2 linked regions of the Variovorax paradoxus genome follow. The main gene of each other region encodes a partner of the protein of the gene in region 2 in a complex. Links are inferred from orthologs where the notes say so. Each region holds a gene or a part of one and is shown on either strand. Other genes may lie near its edges.

Region 1 (3,265 bases), 1.9 Mb from region 2 along the record:
GAAGGGCCCGCGATCAGCTTTTTGACCTCATGCTGGCTCTTGCCGCAGAACGAGCAATAAAGCGTTTTTTCGCTGGAAGAGCCTTTTTTTTCGGCCATGGACAGGTGCCTCGTTAACGGGGTAGGACAATGATAACTAAACAAAAACGGCGTTTCCCGTGGGGAAAACGCCGTCTTTGCCTTTTTGGCGCCACCGGCGCCGTGGCGCGGGCTGGTTGATCAGCTGCGCTTTGCAATGACCTGGTCGACCAGGCCGTAATCCTTGGCTTCGTCGGCTGTCAGGAAATAGTCGCGTTCGGTGTCCGACTTGACTTTTTCCAGCGGCTGGCCGGTGCGGTCGGCCAGGATGCGGTTCATCTGGTCCTTGGTGCGCAGGATGTCGCGGGCATGGATTTCGATGTCCGTGGCCTGGCCGCGCGCGCCGCCGAGCACCTGGTGGATCATGATCTTCGAATTGGGCAGCGAGAAACGCTTGCCCTTTTCGCCAGCCGCCAGCAAAAAGGCGCCCATGCTGGCCGCAAAGCCGATGCACATGGTGGAAACGTCGGGCTTGATGAACTGCATGGTGTCGTAAATCGCCATGCCGGCGCTCACGCTGCCGCCCGGGGAATTGATGTAGAACGAAATATCCTTGTCCGGATTCTCGCTCTCGAGGAACAGCAGCTGCGCCACAACGAGGTTGGCCGTCTGGTCGTTCACTTCGCCCACCAGGAAAATGATGCGCTCCTTGAGGAGACGCGAATAAATGTCGTAAGACCGCTCGCCGCGACCCGACTGCTCGATGACCATCGGGATCATGCCGAGGGCCTTGGTATCCTGTGCGCTCATTGATTTGCTCTCCGGAAAAGGGTTCGTTCGCTGTTCGAATTTAACTGTACGCCTGAGTGAAATGGGGCTCGTGCCGTAAAGCACAAGCCCCATTGGCGTTGCGGGCGGCGGCGCAGGCCGGCGCTTAGCCTTGCTGCTGAGCCATCAGTTCGTCGAACGACACCGACTTTTCGTTGACCTTGGCCTTGCTGAGCACGAATTCGGTCACGTTGTTTTCGATGACGACCGCCTCGACTTCGGCCAGGCGGTTGTTGTCGCTGAAATACCAGCGCACGACGTCGGCCGGCTTTTCATAGCTGGCGGCCAGCTCGTCGATGTGGGCCTTGATCTGCTCGGGCTTGGCCTGCAGGTTGTTGGCACGCACCAGTTCGGCCACCACCAGGCCCAGGCGCACACGGCGCTCGGCTTGCGGGCGGAACACTTCTTCGGGAATCGGAGCCTTGTCGGCGTCCTTGATGCCGCGCTGCTTGAGCTCGGCGCGGGCGCCTTCGATCATGCGGTTCACTTCGGACTGCACGCTGGCGTTGGGCAGGTCGAGCTCGGCGTTGGCCACCAGCGCGTCCATCACGGCGTTCTTGTTGCGGGCCAGCAGGCGGAACTTGACTTCGCGCTCGAGGTTCTTCTTGATATCGGCGCGCAGGCCTTCCACCGTGGCTTCGGCAATGCCGAGCGACTTGGCGAGCTGTTCGTTGACTTCAGGCAGGTGCGAAGCCTCGATCTTCTTCACGGTGACCATGAAGTCGGCTTGCTTGCCGGCCACGTCCTTGCCATGGTAGTCGGCCGGGAACGAAAGCGGGAAGGTGCGGCTGTCGCCGGCCTTCATGCCGCGCACCGCGTCTTCGAATTCCTTCAGCATCTGGCCTTCGCCGACGATGAACTGGAAGTCTTCGGCCTTGCCACCCTGGAAGGTCTCGCCGTCGATCTTGCCTTCGAAGTCGACCGTCACGCGGTCGTTGTCTTGCGCCACGGCGTCTTGTGCGCGCTGCGCGAAGGTGCGGCGCTGCTTGCGCAGGATGTCGAGCGTCTTGTCGATGGCGTCGTCGCCCACTTCGGCCGAGAGCTTCTCGACTTCGGCACCCGACAGGTCCTTGATCTTGACTTCGGGGAACACCTCGAACACCGCGTCGAAGGCGAGCTGGCCTTCGGGCGACTCTTCCTTCTCGGTAATGCGGGGTTGGCCGGCCACGCGCAGCTTGGCTTCGTTGGCGGCTTGCGAGAAAGCCTCACCGACCTTGTCGTTCATGACTTCGTAGTGGACCGAATAGCCGTAGCGCTGGGCCACGACGTTCATTGGCACCTTGCCGGGACGAAAGCCATCCATCTTGACGGTGCGCGCGAGCTTCTTGAGGCGCGAATCGACTTCGGACTGGATGGTGCCGACCGGCAGGGTCAGCGTGATCTTGCGTTCGAGCTTCTCGAGAGTTTCAACGGTCACGGTCATGGTGTCTTCCTTGTGAGGGGTGTGGCTGGTGCGCGGGGCCGGACTCGAACCGGCACGTTCTTGCGAACGTCAGGACCTAAACCTGGTGCGTCTACCAATTTCGCCACCCGCGCTTGCCAAATTTTTCAGGTGAATGCAAAGGCGGACGGCCTTGGTGCCACAGGTATTCGATATCGCCGATGTCGAATACCCGCCGCCCAAAGACCGTCCGCCTGAAATCGGTCAACCGCGTATTTTAAGCGCTAATCAGACCCTCTTTCGGCTCCCGCTTGACGCGGAATGCAGCCGCATACATTGCCGGCAGCGCCAGCAGGGTCAATACGGTGGCCACGATCAACCCGCCCATGATGGCAACGGCCATCGGCCCCCAGAACACGCTGCGGGAGAGCGGAATCATCGCCAGCACGGCCGCCGCAGCGGTCAGCACGATGGGGCGCAGGCGCCGCACGGCCGACTCGACAATGGCGTCCCAGGCAGGCACGCCCGCCGCGCGGTCGCTCTCGATCTGGTCGATCAGGATCACCGCATTGCGCTGGATCATGCCCATCAGCGCAATCACGCCCAGCAGCGCAACGAAGCCGAACGGCCGGTTCAGCAACAGCAGCGCCCCGGCAACGCCGGCAATGCCCATAGGGCCGGTAATGAACACCAGCAGCGAACGGCTGAAGCTGTGCAGTTGCAGCATCAGCAGCGTGAACACCAGGAATAGCATGATCGGCACGCCTGCGACGATGGAAGCCGAGCCCTTGCTGCTTTCCTCGACGGCGCCCGCCACCTCGATACGGTAGGCGCCCTCGCCCGCCGCATGCCAGCCGGCCTCGAGTTCGCGCAGCTTGGGCAGCAATTGCTCGGTGACCGTGGCGCCCTGCAGCCCTTCGACCACGTCGCCCTGCACCGTGATGGCGTAGTCGCGGTTCTCGCGCCACATCACGCCGGGCTCCCAGGTGAAGACTGGCCGGGCGATCTGAGTGAGCGGAATCGAACGCCCGGAGGTCGT
Region 2 (3,089 bases):
ACCGCTACCCGGGCACACCTTCCACCAACGACACCAACCGCAACCTGTTGCTGTTCCGCGATCCGACGGTGGACGGCCTCAAGACCGGCCATACCGACGCCGCGGGCTATTGCATGATTGCCACGGCCAAGCGCGACTTTCCCAACCTGACCGGCGGCCGCCGCCTGCTGTCGATCGTGCTGGGCACTTCGGGTGAGACCGTGCGCGCCAACGAGTCGCAAAAACTGCTGAACTGGGGCTACACCGCCTACGACGCCGTTCGCCTGTTCGATGCCGGCCAGCCGGCTGCCACGCCGGCGGTCTGGAAGGGCAAGGCCAATACCCTCAAGCTTGGCCGGCCCGAAGCCATCGTGGTTGCGGTACCAGCCGGTACCGCCAGCAAGATCAAGACCCAGGTGGCGCGCCCCGAGCCACTGGTGGCGCCGTTCACCAAGTTCCAGCCTGTGGGCTCGCTCAAGGTGACCCTGGACGACCAGCCCCTGGCCGACGTTCCGCTGGTGGCGCTGGAAGGCGTCGAGCAAGCGGGTGTCTTCGGCCGCGCCTGGGACGCCGTGCGGCTCTGGATCAAGTAATTTCGCGCGCCGTCGTGCCATTCATTTGCCGGTAACGGGGGCGACTGCTATACTCGTGGGCTTTTCGGAATTTTCCGAAGGGTTTCACGTTTTCGTTATTCCCGGCCTCCTTGAGTCACGACAAGGGCGGTTTACAGCCAAGGCCGGGTTGTTTTGGGACTAATTCATTCATGCCAACCATCAATCAACTGGTGCGTCAGGGTCGAACGGTCGAAAAGATCAATTCGAAGAGCCCTGCCATGCAGAACTCGCCGCAACGCCGCGGTGTCTGCACCCGCGTCTACACCACGACGCCAAAGAAGCCCAACTCGGCGCTTCGTAAAGTTGCCAAGGTCCGTCTGACCAATGGCTTCGAAGTCATTTCCTACATCGGCGGCGAAGGCCACAACCTGCAAGAACACAGCGTCGTGCTGGTTCGCGGCGGTCGCGTCAAGGACTTGCCCGGTGTTCGCTACCACATCGTGCGCGGTTCGCTCGACTTGCAAGGCGTGAAAGACCGCAAGCAGTCGCGCTCCAAGTACGGCGCCAAGCGCCCCAAGAAGGCTTAAGCCTTCCTGTCGTCAAAAAACAAGCGGTGTTCGGTTGCCTTGGCGGGCACATCGAACGAAGTGACCCACTGTCGGGTCGAGTAAGTGAGAGTCCGGAATGGCTCTCGCGGTGCCGGAAGCGGCGCCAACTGAAGCAAAGAGGTTAGTAACATGCCACGTCGTCGCGAAGTCCCCAAACGTGAAATCCTGCCGGATCCCAAGTACGGCAATGTCGAACTGTCGAAATTCATGAACGTGATCATGGAAGGCGGCAAGAAGGCGGTAGCCGAGCGCATCATTTATGGCGCGCTCGACTTCATCGAAAAGAAGAACCCCGACAAGGACCCGCTCGAAGCTTTCACCGTTGCCATCAACAACGTGAAGCCGATGGTCGAAGTCAAGTCGCGCCGCGTTGGCGGTGCCAACTACCAGGTGCCGGTCGAAGTGCGTCCGGTGCGCCGTCTGGCGCTCTCGATGCGCTGGATCAAGGAAGCCGCTCGCAAGCGCGGCGAAAAGTCGATGGCCCTGCGTTTGGCCAACGAACTGATGGAAGCCACCGAAGGCCGTGGCGGCGCCATGAAGAAGCGCGACGAAGTGCACCGCATGGCAGAAGCCAACCGGGCTTTCAGCCACTTCCGCTTCTAAAAATCAAACTTCGCTTGGGCGTTGGGTATTGAGTGTCGGGCGACGTCGCCCGTGCTCAAGGCCCAGCGCTCAACGCATTTAACCCGAAAGTAAATCATGTCCCGCAAGACCCCCATCGAGCGCTACCGCAACATCGGCATCTCCGCGCACATCGACGCCGGCAAGACCACGACGACCGAGCGCATCCTGTTCTACACCGGCGTGAACCACAAGATCGGTGAAGTGCACGATGGCGCCGCCACGATGGACTGGATGGAGCAAGAGCAAGAGCGTGGCATCACGATCACCTCGGCTGCGACCACCTGCTTCTGGAAGGGCATGGCCCAGAATTTCCCCGAGCACCGCATCAACATCATCGACACCCCCGGCCACGTGGACTTCACCATTGAAGTCGAGCGCTCGATGCGCGTGCTGGACGGTGCCGTGATGGTGTACGACGCCGTTGGCGGCGTGCAGCCCCAGTCGGAAACCGTCTGGCGCCAGGCCAACAAGTACAAGGTGCCCCGCCTCGCGTTCGTCAACAAGATGGACCGCACCGGTGCGAACTTCCTGCGCGTTCGCCAGATGATGATCGACCGCCTGAAGGCCAACCCCGTCGTGATCCAGATCCCGATCGGCGCCGAAGACAAGTTCCAGGGCATCGTCGACCTCGTGAAGATGAAGGCCATCATCTGGGACGAAGACAAGGGTGTGACCTTCACCTACGGCGAGATCCCGGCCGACCTGGTCGACGTCTGCAACGAGTACCACGAGAAGCTGGTCGAAGCCGCCGCCGAAGCCAGCGAAGAGCTGATGAACAAGTACCTCGAAGGCGAGAAGCTCTCCGAGGAAGAAATCAAGAAGGCCATTCGCCAACGCACCATCGCCGGTGAAATCCAGCCAATGCTGTGCGGCTCGGCCTTCAAGAACAAGGGCGTGCAAGCCATGCTCGACGCGGTCATCGAATACATGCCCGCACCGACCGACATTCCCCCGGTTGCCGGCACCGACGAAAGCGAAGCACCGGTGGTGCGCAAGGCCGACGACGAAGAGAAGTTCTCGGCGCTCGCGTTCAAGCTGATGACCGATCCGTTCGTGGGCCAGCTGACCTTCGTGCGCGTTTATTCGGGCGTGCTCTCCAAGGGCGACAGCGTCTACAACCCGGTGCGCGGCAAGAAAGAGCGTATCGGCCGTATCGTGCAAATGCACGCGAACAACCGCGAAGAAGTCAGCGAAATCCGCGCCGGCGACATCGCCGCGTGCGTGGGCCTGAAGGAAGTGACCACGGGCGAAACCCTGTGCGATCCGGATGCCGTCGTGACGCTGGAGCGCATGGTGTTCCCGGAATCGGTGATCTCGCAGGCCG

Evidence for each region.
Region 1: the proteins of rpsG (region 2) and tig are in contact, whole or in part, in a crystal structure (PDB 3GTY), measured with the Thermotoga maritima proteins. The link is inferred for Variovorax paradoxus from one-to-one orthologs. Residues at the interface, in WP_004081843.1 of Thermotoga maritima: Lys34, Lys52, Lys55, Glu59, Arg62, Gln63, Glu66, Asn67, Lys69, Val71, Arg95, Ala109, Lys110, Lys111, Gly112, Arg113, Pro114, Glu117, Glu121, Ile124, Ala125, Tyr127, Asn128, Asn129, Thr130, Gly131, Lys135, Asp139, Arg142, Met143; in WP_004081061.1 of Thermotoga maritima: Glu122, Val124, Val129, Leu130, Tyr133, Glu188, Gly259, Ile262, Tyr263, Glu266, Ser270, Glu273, Gln274, Glu277, Arg308, Gln311, Ile312, Ser315, Tyr316, Glu325, Arg329, Arg336, Leu363, Phe366, Trp367, Arg373, Leu377, Arg381, Leu384, Glu387.

The regions. Positions count from the first base shown.
Region 1 is NZ_CP046622.1:3,322,547-3,325,811, forward strand. Bases 111-3,060 are described here. They hold tig (trigger factor), read right to left. Parts: upstream 2,269-3,060; coding sequence 952-2,268; downstream 111-951. Other genes in these bases: clpP (ATP-dependent Clp endopeptidase proteolytic subunit ClpP), read right to left, coding at 219-827; GOQ09_RS15450 (efflux RND transporter permease subunit), read right to left, coding at 2,504-3,060. Outside these bases: ATP-dependent Clp protease ATP-binding subunit ClpX, read right to left, coding at 1-98; more of GOQ09_RS15450, read right to left, coding at 3,061-3,265. UniProt on the Bacillus subtilis protein: Involved in protein export. Acts as a chaperone by maintaining the newly synthesized protein in an open conformation. Functions as a peptidyl-prolyl cis-trans isomerase.
Region 2 is NZ_CP046622.1:5,178,207-5,181,295, reverse strand. Bases 234-3,007 are described here. They hold rpsG (30S ribosomal protein S7), read left to right. Parts: upstream 234-1,270; coding sequence 1,271-1,744; downstream 1,745-3,007. Other genes in these bases: fusA (elongation factor G), read left to right, coding at 1,841-3,007; rpsL (30S ribosomal protein S12), read left to right, coding at 743-1,120; GOQ09_RS24180 (D-alanyl-D-alanine carboxypeptidase family protein), read left to right, coding at 234-572. Outside these bases: more of GOQ09_RS24180, read left to right, coding at 1-233; more of fusA, read left to right, coding at 3,008-3,089.